4 regions of the Nonomuraea sp. NPDC003560 genome follow, and region 2 is predicted to be linked to each of the others. Evidence: riboswitches for the same ligand, from Rfam matches in the RefSeq annotation. Region 2 holds a riboswitch; each other region holds the start of a gene.

Region 1 (3,406 bases), on a different contig from region 2:
CCGAACGGGCCGGAGAACTGATCATCGCGGAGGGCACGCCTTGAAGCGCACCATCACCCACCTGGCAGACGGCCGAGAGCTGATCTACTTCGACCGGCGCGACGACGCCGACCGGAGCGCGATCGACCGGCGGCCGCTCGATCCGCGGCCGGTGGCCTCCGAGCTGCGCTACGACCCGCTGACCGAGGAGTGGATCGCGATCGCCGGCCACCGGCAGACGCGAACGTTCCTGCCGCCGGCCGACGAGTGCCCGTTGTGCCCGTCGTCCGCCACGCGGGCGTCGGAGATCCCGGCCCATGACTATGACGTGGTGGTGTTCGAGAACCGCTTCCCCTCTTTCTCCGGAAATTTTGGGACTTACGGGGATGTCGGCGGCCTGAGTGAGGTGCGGCCGGGTGTCGGGCGGTGTGAGGTGGTGTGCTTCACCTCCGACCACTCCTCCTCCTTCTCCAGGCTCTCCAACGCCCAGGTCAGGCTGGTCATGGAGGCGTGGGCCGACCGCACGGCCGAGTTGTCCGGCATCGAGGGCGTCGAGCAGGTGTTCTGCTTCGAGAACCGGGGCGAGGAGATCGGCATCACGCTCCCCCACCCGCACGGGCAGATCTACGCCTATCCCTACGTGACCCCGCGCACCAAGCTCCAGCTGGGGGCCGCCGCGCGGCACACGGGCGGGAACCTGTTCGCCGACGTGCTGGCCGCCGAGCAGGCCGCCGGCACGCGGGTGGTGGCCGCCAACGAGCTCTGGACGGCGTTCGTGCCGGCCGCCGCGCGCTGGCCGTTCGAGGTGCACGTGTATCCGCACCGGCAGGTGCCCGACCTGGCGGCGCTGTCGGAGGAGGAGCGGGCCGCGTTCGCGCCGCTGTACACCTCGGTGCTGCGGGCGCTCGACGCGCTGTTCGGGGTGGCGATGCCGTACATCTCGGCCTGGCACCAGGCGCCGGTGCGGTACGGCCGTGAGCTGGCCTACCTGCACCTGGAGCTGTTCAGCATCAGGCGGGCGCCCGGGAAGCTGAAGTACCTGGCGGGCTCGGAGTCGGCCATGGGGGCCTTCGTCAACGACGTGCTGCCGGAGGAGGCGGCACGCATGTTGCGATCACGAATTGATCACTAATTGGTTTCTCATTAAAGTCGCATGACTCGTGATCTACCACTAATATCCCGTTAGACATCGGCCATAACGGTCGTTGTACGCCTAATCCCGGGCGTGTTGCCCGGGAGCCGGGGACCCATCGCATCCGGGGTGAATCCGCGCAAGTGGTAGGGACTGCTCCCGTGCCCGAACCCGTCAGCTAACCCGGCCGGCAGAGGGAGAGGAACAACCACGTGGCGGCTTCGTCCCCCGCGAGTCTTGCCGTCGGTCTCATCACCGCCACCGCCCTGCTCGTCCATCCGGCCGCGGCCTCGGTCTCCGGGGCAGCCGCCGTGGCGGCCGCGCCCAAGCCGTCCGAGGCGCAGCTGCGGGCCCAGCTCAAGGAGCTCAACCGCAAGGTCGACAAGCTCATCGAGACGTACAACCTCAAGCGGGTCGAGCTGGCCAAGGCCCAGCAGGCCGCCACCGCGGCCCAGCAGCGGCTCGCCGCCGCCGAGCAGGCGCTGGCCACGGCCGAGCAGCGGGTCGCCGAGATCGCCCGGCTGCGCTACCAGAACGGCGACACCTCCCTGCCGGCGTTCATGATGACCCCGGACGGCGGCGGCGCGGCCGTGCTCGAACAGCTCACCGCCGAGCAGCAGGCGGTCGTGGACAGCGTGGCCAAGGCCCGCGACGACCAGAAGAAGGCCGCCACGGCCGCCGCCGCGCTCGCGACGGAGCTGAAGGCGGGCACGGCGGAGGTGGCCGAGCAGCGCGACGACGCCCAGGACGTCATCGACGACATCAAGAAGAAGCTCCAGGACCTGGTGCCGTTCGGGCCGGGCAAGAAGTCCGACGGGAGCTGGGCGCCCGAGCTGCCGGCCGGCTCGGACAACATCACGCCGCGCACCCGGCTGATGCGCGCGCAGGTGCAGAAGAACTTCTCGCTGCCGTACGAGGTGGGCTGCTTCCGGTCCGGCTCCAGCGGCGAGCACCCGCTCGGCCGGGCCTGCGACTTCATGATGAGCACAGGCGGCACCATGCCGAGCGCCGTCAACAACGCCCTCGGCGACCGGCTGGCCGACTGGGCGCTGAAGAACAAGGCCAAGCTGGGCGTCAAGTACGTGATCTGGAAGCAGCGCATCAACCAGGGCTCGGGCTGGCGCGCGATGTCCGACCGCGGCAGCATCACCGAGAACCACTACGACCACGTGCACATCTCGATGAACTAGCCGCGGACCGGCGGCTCAGCGGATGCCGGTGAGCTTGTCGGGGTTGGTGACGGAGTAGACGGCGGCGATCCGGTCGCCCTCGGGCGTGAGATCGACGACGACCACGGCCAGCGGGCCGTCACCGGAGAAGACGAGCGCGCACGGGTCGCCGGCCACCCGCCGGTAGCGCAGGTCCACCGCGCCCGGGGTCAGCGTCGCGGCGACGGACATGAACACCGCCGCGACCTGGTCCCGGCCGTGGACCGGGTGCAGGCTGGTGGCCGGTCCCTTGCCGCCGCCGTCGGTCCACAGGGTCACCTCCGGCGCCAGCACCTCCAGCAGGGCCCGCAGGTCACCGCCGAGGGCGGCCGCGGCGAACCGCTCGGTCACCTCGGCGTGGACGTCGGGCTGGGGCCGGTGACGAGGACGGCGCGCGTGGACGTGGCGGCGCGCGCGGGCCGCGAGCTGCCGGACCGCCGCCGGCGTGCGCCCGAGGATGCCGGCCGTCTCCGGGTGGCTGAAACCGAACACCTCGTGCAGCACGAAGACCGCTCGTTCCAGCGGTGACAGGGTCTCCAGCACGACCAGCACCGCCATCGACAACGACTCCCCGCCCTCGGCGGCGCCTCCGGCGTTGTCGGGGGCCGTGACCAGCGGTTCCGGCAGCCAGGGGCCGACGTAGGTCTCCTGCCGGCGGCTCAGGTCCGCCCGCCGGGCGAGCGCCTGGTTCACCGCGATCCGCACCAGGTAGGCCCGGACGTTCTCCACCGGTCCGGCGTCCGGCCTGCGGTGCCGGGCGGACCAGGCCAGCCACACCTCCTGCAGCACGTCCTCGGTGTCGGCGACGCTGCCGAGCATGTTGTAGACCACCGAGAACAGCAGTTCCCGGTAGCCGAGGAACTGCTCGGTGGCGGCGTCGGCGGGGTGCCGCGGGGTCGGTGTCATGGCGTGCCTCCTCGTCTGTCGCAACCGAAGAGTCCAGACGCGTGGCGATTGTGACATGAAGGCATCAAGCGTGATCTATGCCACTCATGTCACAGTTCCCGGCCGGTTGCCCCTCTGTGGTGGCGTCACGACTCACAAGGGAGAGCTTGGAATGCGTACAGTGATCCGCAATGTCAGGGTG
Region 2 (3,406 bases):
AGGCCTGGCGGGGGCTGGAGAAGATCTACCGGGACGGCCGGGCCAAGGCCATCGGGGTCTCCAACTTCACGGTCGCCACCCTGACCCGGCTGATGGAGGAGACCGACATCACGCCGTCGATCAACCAGATCGAGCTCCACCCGTACTTCCAGCAGCGCGAGATGCGGGCCTTCCACGAGGCCAACGGCATCCTGACCGAGGCGTGGAGCCCGCTCGGGCAGGGCAAGGGGCTGCTGGCCGACCCGGCGCTGCGCGTGCTGTCGGAGAAGTACGGCAAGACGCCCGCCCAGATCGTGCTCCGCTGGCACCTGCAGCTCGGCAACGTGGTGATCCCCAAGTCGGTCACGCCGTCGCGGATCGAGGAGAACATCGACGTGTTCGACTTCATCCTCGACACCGAGGACATGGCGGCCATCGGCGCGATGAACGCGGGGCGGCGGATCGGGCCCGACCCCGACTCGTTCAACCTGACCTGAGCGCTCTACGATCTCGGTCGTGCGAGATTTCACCTGGGGAATAGCGGCGACCGGCGGCATCGCGCGTACCGTGGGGGCGGCCATCGTGGCCGAGCCCGGCATGCGGGTGGCCGCCGTCGGCTCGCGGAGCCCGCTCAGGGCGCGGGCGCTGGCCGACGAGCTGGGCGCGGAGTCGGCCTACGGCTCCTACGAGGCCCTGTGCGCCGATCCGGCCGTCGACGCGATCTACGTCGCCACGCCGCACGCCCAGCACCTGGAGGTGGCCGAGGCGGCCATCGCGGCGGGCAAGTCGGTGCTGTGCGAGAAGCCGCTGGCGGCCGACGTGGCCGACGCCGGGCGCATGGTGGCGCTGGCCCGCGCGGCCGGGGTCTTCCTCATGGAGGCCATGTGGATGCGCTTCAACCCGCTCATCCAGCGGGTGGCGGCCGATCCGCGCTTCGGTGAGATCCGGTCGGTGCGGGCCTCGTTCGGCTTCGCGCTGCCCTACGACCCCGCCCATCGGCTGTGGGCGCCGGAGCTGGGCGGCGGGGCGCTGCTCGACCTGGGGATCTACCCGTTCGGGCTGGCCCAGCTGCTGCTCGGCATGCCCGCGGAGCTGCGGATGGCCGGCTCGCTGGCGCCCAGCGGGGTCGACGCCGAGGCCGGCGGGCTGCTGCTGTACCCCGACGGTCGGCGGGCCCTGGTGGACGTGTCGCTGCTGGCGCATCACGCCAACGACGCGAGCGTGGTGGGCACGTCGATGCGGGCCGACATCCTGGCGCCGTTCTGGGCGCCGCGGCGGGTGCTGCTGTCGGGGCCGTCGATGGAGACGGAGGAGCTGGTGCTCGACCCGGCCGACAACGGTTACGCGGGCGAGCTGCGCGAGGTGCGCGCGGCCACGATCGAGGGCCGCACGGAGAGCGAGATCATGCCGCTTGACGAATCCCTTGCCATGATGGGGCTTCTGGCCGAAGCACGGGCCCAACTCTCCTAGCTGGACCTTTAGCCACTTGCCTGGCTCTTGCCCGATGTATTACCTTGTGGGGCATCTCGCGGCAGATGTCCGGTTTATCCGGCTTTGTCCAACCATCGCAAGACATTTCACAGGATCGTCCTGTGACCGCTGAATCCGCCTCCGGGCGGAACCGGGGACCCACGTCCTTTGGGGTGAATCGGCACTTCGGTGCCGTAGGGCAGCTTCCACGTCCGAACCCGTCAGCTAACCCGGTAAGCGGCATGGAAGCAAGGAGTCAATGCCCTCGATGGCCACGCACCGTCCCATCCGTGCCCCGAAGATCACCTACGCCCACGCCGCGCTCGGCGCGGCCATCCTCGCCTCCGCCATCGGCGCTCACGCCACCACCGCCGCCGCCGACAGCGCCGGCCCGGCCGCCGCGGCCGGCCACTCGGCCGCCGCGCCGCAGGCCGCCGCCCAGACCCGCAAGGCGGAGGAGACCCAGGTCAACGTCACCGCCCAGCAGGTCCTGGCGATGGCCAAGGCCCAGGTCGGCACCTCCGAGAACGCCTATGGCGGCGGCACCAAGTTCCAGAAGTGGTACGCCGACTCCAAGCGCGCCGCCGAGACCATCGCCCGCGACGGCGGCACCCGCGCCATGTACCTGAACGCCCCCTGGTGCTCGATCTTCGTCTCCTGGGTCGGCGAGCAGACCGGCGCCCGCCCGCAGGTCGGCTGGGACGCCTGGACCGTGGCCCACGCCAAGTGGTTCGCCGCCAACGACCGCTGGGGCGCCGAGGCCAGGCCCGGCGCGGTGGTCTTCTTCTCCTGGGGCGGCAGCAAGAGCCTGGACGCCATCCAGCACGTCGGCTTCGTCGTCAAGGACAACGGCGATGGCACGATCTCCACGATCGAGGGCAACACCGGCAACGGCAAGGTCGAGGAGCGCGTCCGTCCGAAGTCGCAGGTCGTCGGCTACGGATACCCGCAGTACGCGAGCTGACCTCCGCCCGCTCCGAGCGCGCGTCCCGCACGAGGGACGCGCGCTCGCCGCGTCTCAGGGCCGGACCGCCGCCAGCGAGTAGAGGATCGGCAGGTGCGAGTCCCCGAACGGGAACCGGTACCGGCCGTCCGCGCCCTCCGGCAGCAGGCCGCGCGGGTCGAGGTCGGTCTCGACGTGCTCGCCCAGCTCGGCCACCGTGAACCCGGCCCGCGCCGCCGCCGTGACGATCTCGCCCACCGAGTACGGGTACTCGACCGCCTCGTGGGTCCCGGTCACCACCGCGGCGTCGGCGTACGTGCCGGTCACCGTCTCCCGGTGGGCCTGGCCGCCGCCGTAGGGCCAGTCGGCCACCAGCGGGTCGAGCGAGGCCACCGTCTGGTAGGCCGGATGCAGGTCGACCAGCACCAGCCGGCCGCCGGGCCGCAGCGCCATGGCCGCGCCGCGCATCCAGGCGTCCAGGTCGCCGATCCAGCACAACACGCCGTACGTGGCCACCGCCACGTCGAAGCCGCCGGCCAGCTCCGCCGGCAGCCGCTGCGTGTCCGCCTCCACGAACGTGGCCGCCAGCCCTGCCCTGGCCGCCAGCTCGCGGGCGCGCGCGACCGCCACCGGGGAGAAGTCGACGCCGGTCACCCGCGCTCCGAGACGTGCCCAGCTCAGCGTGTCCAGGCCGAAGTGGCACTGCAGGTGGAGCAGGTCCCGGCCGGCGACGTCGCCGGCCAGGCGGCGTTCGAGCGGGTAGAGGGTCTGCCGGCCGGCGAGGAAGGCGTCGACGTCGTAGAACCGGTCGGCCGAGGTGGAGCCGTGGACGCGGGCGCGCTCGTCCCACAGGGCCCGGTTGGGCACGGGGGCGTCTGGTGCGGGTTGGGGCATGGGGCGAGGATGGCACATCGGCCACCCCGCCGCACGACCGGTACGGTGCCCTGGAAGCGGACGGTCCGCGCCCGCGTGTCGATCCGGCCGGCGCCCGTTCGACGCTTCGGCGAGGCCGGC
Region 3 (3,406 bases), on a different contig from region 2:
GGCCGCGGGTCTCGCGATCGGACTGATGACGGTCCCGATGGGTGCGGCGCTCGCTGATCCCAAGCCCACTCTCAAACAGGCCAAGGCCAAGCTGGAGAAGCTGAACGACAAGGCCGACAAGGTGGTCGACCGGTACAACACGGCGACCGAGAACTACAAGAAGGCCAAGGACGCCTACATCAGGCTCAACGACCGCTACAAGCAGAAGCTGCAGACGGTCGCCGACCTCCGCGCCGAGATCATCAGGGTGGCGGTGGACTCCTACAAGCTGGGCGGGGACGTCACCTCCCTGCCCGGCATGGTCGGCGTCGACGATCCCGAGAACCTGCTGGCCGGGCTGGCCATGGCCGGGCAGCTCTCGCGCGAGCGGCTGGAGAAGCTGGCCGCCTTCGACCGCGAGAACAAGGGGCTCAAGGCCGAGCGCGACAATGCCGAGACCGCGCTCGCCGACGCCGACAAGGAGCGGGACGCCGTCCAGCGGGAGCGGGCCGAGGTGCTGAAGCTGGTCGGCCAGCAGAAGAAGCTCCTGGACAAGCTGGGGGCCTACAACCCGGGCAATCCCAACAGCACCGGCATCAAGTACACCGGTCCCGCCTCGGGCAGCGCGGCGGCCGTCCTGAACTTCGCCTTCGCCCAGGTGGGCAAGCCGTACATCTACGGGGGCACGGGCCCGCGCGGCTACGACTGCTCAGGGCTGACGCAGGCCGCCTGGCGCGCCGCCGGCGTCTCACTGCCGCGTACGACGTGGCAGCAGTGGGCCTGGGGCGCGAGCCGGAAGGTGGACCTCAAGGACCTCCAGCCGGGTGACCTCATCTTCAGCGAGGGGCTCGGGCACGTCAGCATCTACGCGGGTGGCGGCAAGATCGTTCATGCGCCGCAGACGGGCGACGTCGTCAAGGTCGTCCGCCTCGCCGACTACGGTCGCCCGCTCGTCGGAGCCATCCGCCCCTGACTCGGCCCCCGCCCGAAATCTCGGGCGGCTTCGGCGTGCCCGTGAGCGCTGCGGCGAACGGGACAAACGGGGCGAAAGGGCCCTGACAATCAGGTGTGCCGGGAAGTGTGAGAAGGGTCACAAAGCGGTAACGGAGTCCTGAGGTCCAGCAGGGGTTTCACCCTTGACTTGCACCTTTATCTGATCTTTACAGGCCGAGTCTCCCTTTGCCAAATCTTGACCCCTCGGCGTAGTTTCTGGCGTCGCGGTCAGCAAGCCATGCGCACCGCGGATCGACATCGGAACCCCGATGCGGACCAGATAAAAATCCAGCGGTCGCCGCCGATATCCCCGTTCAGGCACAACCATCGGGCGGCGACCTGCCGAGTCCGTGCAGCCAGGAGGCACGGAGCCGGGGACCCAAAGATCCCGTCATCCCCCGGGATCAGGGGTGAATCGGCGCGTCTTTCGCGCCGTAGGGCGACTTCCAGGCCCGAATCCGTCAGCTAACCCGGTAGGCGTTCGTGGAAGACACAAGGAGAAATCCTGTCTACCTCCCTGCATAACCCCCGTCTGTCCCGTCTTGCCCTGAGGGGCGTCGCACTCACGATGACCGTGACGGCCGGAGGTGCGGTTCTCCATGCCGTACCGGCCGGGGCGCAGACGGTGAGCGAATCGGCCGCCAGGCTCACCGCGGTGTCCAGCACCGCCAAGGCGGCCACTGCGAAGTCGGCCAGGTCGGCGAAGACCGTCAGGTCTGCCAAGTCGGCCAAGGCCGCGCGGCAGGCGTCGAAGGCCCGCAGGGCCGTCGCCGTCGCCAAGCATCAGGTCGGCGACCCGTACCGGTACGGGGCCACGGGCCCTGGTGCGTTCGACTGCTCCGGACTCGTCCAGTACGCCTGGAAGAAGGCCGGGGTACGACTCCCGCGCGTGACGAACAGCCAGTTCGCCCGCATCAAGCGCAAGGTCTCCTGGCGCAATCTCAAGCCGGGCGACCTGATGTTCTTCAACGGGCTGGGCCACGTCGGCATGTACGTCGGCCACGGCAAGATGGTCCATTCGCCGCGGACCGGCGAACGGGTGCGCATCGACAAACTGGGCGGATGGCGGAAGTCGTCGTTCGTCGGCGCGGTGCGTCCCGGCGCGTGACAACGGGCCCCGCCCGGACCCTCCCCGGTCCGGGCCGGGGCCTGTCGCATGCCCGGCCCCGAGCAGGACCCGGTCTGGCGAAGGGCTCGGCTCCGGGACGGGATCGGTCCGGCGAAGGGCTCGGCCTCGGGAAGGGGCCGGGAGGGGCGTGGGCCTACTAGCATCGGGCCGTGTCCTCGCAGGTGCGTCCGTCCCTTCGCGGTCCGCGGCTGCTCCTCTCGGTCCTGCTGCTGTCGACGGCGGTGCTCGTGGTGGCCGACGCGCCGCCCGCCGCCGTCCTGCCCGCCGGGGCGCGCGGGTTGTGGAGCGACGGCGGTCAGGTGGCCCGCGGCGCGCGGTCCGTGGTCGTGGGGCACCGCGCAGAGCCCGGCGTGCTCGCCGATCTGGCCCGCCGCGCGGATCTCGCCGGACGGCGGGTGTCCGCGATGCTCGGCCGGCCGGTGCGCGCGCTGGTCGTCGTGCCGGACTCCGACGCCGAGGCGGCCGGGCTGGCGCGCACGGGCCCGCTGGACGGGCTGGCCGCGGTGGCCGACGGCGCCAGGGTGATCGTCGTGCCCGGCTCGTTCGCCCGGCTCACCTCCACGGGACGTGACGTTGTCCTCACCCATGAGCTCACCCACGTCGCCGCGGGCACCGACCGGCTGCCCGTCTGGCTCTACGAGGGGTTTGCCGACTACGTGGCCTACCGCGACGCCGGACTCCCCGTCGGGACGGCCGCCGCCGAACTCGCCGCCGACGTAAGGGCCGGCCGGCTGCCGAGCGAGTTGCCCGGACCTGCGGCTTTCGCCCCCACGGCCGCCGATCCCGGACGGCTCGCGCGGGCGTACCAGGAGGCCTGGATGGCGTGTCGCTTCCTCGCGGACCGGTTCGGTGACGGGACCCTGGTACGGCTCTACCGTGATGCCCGCGTGGCCGGCGTCGATCAGGCGCTCGCCTCCGTGGGGCTCACCGCCGAGACGCTGGCGGCACGGTGGCGCGAGTACGTACGAGAGCAGCTCGCGTGAAGGGGAGGCAGATGAGCGAGCGGAACGACCCGTCCCGGGAAGGGGACGAGCCCGCCGGAGCGGTCGCCGGAGGGGCCGATGAGCCCGGCACGGCGGTCGCGGCGGCGCACGGCGGCGGTGTGGCCATCAGGGACGACGGCGGGGACCGGCCCGGTGAAGGTGCGCCGCGGGAGCCGTCCGGCACCAACGAGCCACCCGAGTCCCCGGGCCACCCCGACGACCCGGACTATCCGGACGCCCGCCCCGACGCGGACGCCGACCCCGACACCGAGGACCCCCGTCACCCCCGACCCCCCACCCCCGACGACCGCCCCCACGCCGA
Region 4 (3,406 bases), on a different contig from region 2:
TCAGCCCCGAGGCGTCGAACTCCCACTGCTCGTTGCCGTAGCTGCGCCACCACTGGCCGGCGGCGTCGCGGGACTCGTACTGGAAGCGCACGGCGATGCGGTCGCCGGTGACCGCCCACAGCTCTTTGCGCAGGGCGTAGTCCAGTTCGCGGGCCCACTTGCGGCGCAGGAACTCCGCGATCTCGGCGCGGCCGGTGACGAACTCGCCGCGGTTGCGCCACACGGAGTCCTCGGTGTAGGCGAGCGCGACGCGGTCGGGGTCGCGGGTGTTCCAGGCGTCCTCGGCGGCCTGGACCTTGATCCGGGCGGTCTCCTCGGTGAACGGCGGGACGGGCGGGCGGGTCATGGGCTGTCCTCTCCGATCGAGAGAACGGGCGTTCTCCCGGGGTGTGCGCTAGCGTAGAGAACGACCGTTCTCCGCGGCAAGCACCTGGAGGGGTGTCATGGATCACGAGCAGCGGCTGCTGGACGCCGCGGGCGACCTGTTCTACCGCCGCGGCGTGCAGGCGGTCGGCATGGACGAGATCCGGGCCGCCTCCGGCGTCTCGCTGAAACGCCTCTACCAGTGTTTCCCGTCGAAGGAGGCGCTGGTCGTGGCCTATCTGCGGCGGCGCGACGAACGCTGGATGGCCTCGCTCACCGCGTACGTGGCCGACGCCGGCGACCGCATCCCGGCGGTCTTCGCGTGGCTGGAACGCTGGTTCACCGAGGACGACTTCCGCGGCTGCGGGTTCGCCAACGCCTTCGCCGAGCTGGGCGCCGGTTCGGCCGCCGTCCGCGCGGCGGTGCGCGAGCACAAGGGGCGCCTGCGCGCCTACCTGCGCTCGCTCGCCGAGGAGGCGGGAGCCGGGGACCCCGGCCTGCTCGCCGAGCAGTTGCTCACCCTGATCGACGGCGCCACGGTCACCGCGATGATCTCGGAGGAGCCGGGCGCGGCCCGCTCGGCCGGGCAGGCCGCGGCGGTCCTGGTCCACCGGCACCGGCGGCCCTGAAACGCGAAAAGCGCACTCCCGTCCTGAAACGCGAAAGAGCGCACTCCCCGCGGGGAGTGCGCTCTTCGCTTGGCAGGATCAGGCGGCGTACGACGGGTAGCCGTAGCCGACGACCTGGGAGGTCGGGCGGACGCGCTGCTCGACCTTGCCGTTGCCGGTGTTGCCCTCGATCGTGGAGATCGTGCCGTCGCCGTTGTCCTTGACGACGAAGCCGACGTGCTGGATGTCGCTCAGGCTCTTGCTGCCGCTCCAGGAGAAGAAGACGACGGCGCCCGGCTTGGCCTCGGTGCCCCAGCGGTCGTTGGCGGCGAACCACTTGGCGTGGGTCACGGTGTAGGCGTCCCAGCCGACCTGCGGGCGGGCGCCGGTCTGCTCGCCGACCCAGGAGACGAACATCGAGCACCAGGGGGCGTTCAGGTACATGGCGCGGTTGCCGCCGTCACGCGCGGCGGTCTCGGCGGCGCGCTGCGAGTCGGCGTACCACTTCTGGAACTTGGTGCCGCCGCCGTTGGCGTCCTCGGAGGTGCCGACCTGGGCGCGGGCGGTGGCCAGCACCTGGGCGGCGGTGACGTTGACCTTGCCCTTGGCGCTCTCGTCGGCGGCGCGGTGCTGCGCGACGAGCGGCTGGGCGGCCACGCCGGCGACCTTGGCGGTCTGGGTGGCGGTGTGGGCGGTGGCGTGGGTGGTGTCGGCGTTCACTGCCGCGTGCGTGCCGAGCACGCCGGCGACGGCGGTCGCGCCGAGAGCGATCTTGGCGAGGTCGAGCTTGAAGGCACGGTGAAGACGGTGCTTGGCCATGAGGGTGTTACTCCTTGAGCTTCCGTGCCGCTTGCCGGGTTAGCTGACGGGTTCGGGCGGGAAGCTGCCCTACGGCACCACGGTGCCGATTCACCCCATTGGACACATGGGTCCCCGGTTCCGCGCACAGGCGGATTCAGCGGTCTCTTGGTCAGGCAAAGGGCTGACGCATCGTCTTCCCGGGCCCGGGAAAGGGCCTGAAGATATATGTGCGACGCCCGGATGCGGGGATGTCCGCATCGACTCTGTACAACACGGGTCCCGCTTGGGTAATTCCCAGGCAATGCCATCCCTACCTGGGACGACTCCCCGTTCGGCTGTGTACAACCAAGCTACCCGGCGAGTAATTCCCAGGCAAATGGAGGCAATGAATTCGACGCTGCGTGGGAGAAACGCTACGCACCGAATCGGTTCACGCCACGTGCGCCTTTATCGCCACGCTCGTGAGCGCCAGCAACAATTCCAGATCGGGCTCGGCGTCGACCTGTACGGCGACCCAGGCGCGGTCGCGGCAGGCATGGACCTGGTCGCACGCCCGCAGGTACGGTTCCAGGCGGCCGATGGCGGGGGCGGTGAGCCGTACGTGGATCTCGTCCCGGCCGGCCAGGCGCAGGATCTCGGTTCCGTGTACGGCGAAGGTGACCTGCTGACCGGTGCCGCTGACGTTCAGCGACGGCCAGGACCGTAACTCCGCGACCGCGCGGACCACGTAGGGCCCGCGTCGCGTGGGCGTCCGCCGCCAGGCGGAGATTCCTGCCACGCTCCAATGCTGAGCCACGGCTCACCCCGCCGTCAGCCCCCGTTCCTGAACCGTTATCCCCTCGTGAACGGGCGCGCCCGGGGTCTGACCGGCACGATTACGGACACCTGACCGATACGTATTGACGCTCCCCCAGGCAGAAGCTACCGTCGATTCACAACTTAAAGGAAACTTTCCTAATAGTTTCCCCAGAAGTCTCCCATCCCACTCCCCACACACCCCCCAACGGATGTCGGAGCGACATGAAACACACCATTCTGAGCAAGGTCCTGGCGGGAATGGCGGCGTTGGCCCTGCCCCTCACCGCGGCCGTGGCCGCCCCGGCGCTCGCCTCCGCCAGCACGGTGGCGTACGCGGCGGCCTGGGCCCCGTGGACCGCCTACACGGCGGGCACGGTCGTCACCTACAACGGCGTCGACTACGTCTGTCTCCAGGCGCACACCTCCCAGCCCGGCTGGGAGCCGCCGAACGTGGCGGCGCTGTGGAAGGTCTCCGGCGGCGGCGGCAGCGACACGACCGCGCCGTCCGTGCCGGGCAACCTGCGCTCGACCGGCGTCACGGACACGAGCGTGGCCCTGGCCTGGAACGCCTCCACCGACAACGTGGCCGTGACCGGCTACGAGGTCTACCGCGGCGGCACCCTGGTCACCACCGTCACGGGCACCACGTACAACGACACCGGCCTCACCGCGAACACGGCCTACAGCTACACCGTGCGCGCGCGTGACGCGGCCGGCAACCGCTCGGCCAACAGCAACCAGATCTCCGCGACGACCACCGGCGGCGGTGGCGGCGACGACAAGACCCCGCCGTCGGTCCCCGGCAACCTGCGCTCGACCGGCGTCAGCAACAACAG

What was found. A riboswitch is a leader RNA that binds a small molecule or an ion and turns the genes downstream of it on or off. The one in region 2 is predicted to bind cyclic di-AMP.
Region 1: another riboswitch for cyclic di-AMP. It lies ahead of ACFYUV_RS41225 (hypothetical protein); the one in region 2 lies ahead of ACFYUV_RS18535 (CHAP domain-containing protein).
Region 3: another riboswitch for cyclic di-AMP. It lies ahead of ACFYUV_RS07810 (C40 family peptidase); the one in region 2 lies ahead of ACFYUV_RS18535 (CHAP domain-containing protein).
Region 4: another riboswitch for cyclic di-AMP. It lies ahead of ACFYUV_RS28020 (CHAP domain-containing protein); the one in region 2 lies ahead of ACFYUV_RS18535 (CHAP domain-containing protein).

Annotation. Positions count from the first base shown of each region.
Region 1 covers NZ_JBIAOF010000013.1:358,793-362,198, reverse strand. The annotation lists gene ACFYUV_RS41235 (DeoR/GlpR family DNA-binding transcription regulator) at 1-44, shown strand, start outside; gene galT (galactose-1-phosphate uridylyltransferase) at 41-1,111, shown strand; cyclic di-AMP (ydaO/yuaA leader) riboswitch at 1,180-1,318, shown strand; gene ACFYUV_RS41225 (hypothetical protein) at 1,324-2,301, shown strand; gene sigJ (RNA polymerase sigma factor SigJ) at 2,317-3,225, opposite strand; gene ACFYUV_RS41215 (amidohydrolase family protein) at 3,377-3,406, shown strand, end outside.
Region 2 covers NZ_JBIAOF010000004.1:510,664-514,069, forward strand. The annotation lists gene ACFYUV_RS18525 (aldo/keto reductase) at 1-476, shown strand, start outside; gene ACFYUV_RS18530 (Gfo/Idh/MocA family protein) at 496-1,449, shown strand; cyclic di-AMP (ydaO/yuaA leader) riboswitch at 1,567-1,704, shown strand; gene ACFYUV_RS18535 (CHAP domain-containing protein) at 1,718-2,413, shown strand; gene ACFYUV_RS18540 (class I SAM-dependent methyltransferase) at 2,468-3,286, opposite strand.
Region 3 covers NZ_JBIAOF010000002.1:528,999-532,404, forward strand. The annotation lists gene ACFYUV_RS07805 (NlpC/P60 family protein) at 26-952, shown strand; cyclic di-AMP (ydaO/yuaA leader) riboswitch at 1,303-1,467, shown strand; gene ACFYUV_RS07810 (C40 family peptidase) at 1,598-2,080, shown strand; gene ACFYUV_RS07815 (hypothetical protein) at 2,251-3,084, shown strand; gene ACFYUV_RS07820 (M48 family metalloprotease) at 3,096-3,406, shown strand, end outside.
Region 4 covers NZ_JBIAOF010000007.1:313,556-316,961, reverse strand. The annotation lists gene ACFYUV_RS28030 (nuclear transport factor 2 family protein) at 1-346, opposite strand, end outside; gene ACFYUV_RS28025 (TetR/AcrR family transcriptional regulator) at 444-992, shown strand; gene ACFYUV_RS28020 (CHAP domain-containing protein) at 1,071-1,790, opposite strand; cyclic di-AMP (ydaO/yuaA leader) riboswitch at 1,805-1,942, opposite strand; gene ACFYUV_RS28015 (luciferase family protein) at 2,203-2,550, opposite strand; gene ACFYUV_RS28010 (glycosyl hydrolase family 18 protein) at 2,793-3,406, shown strand, end outside.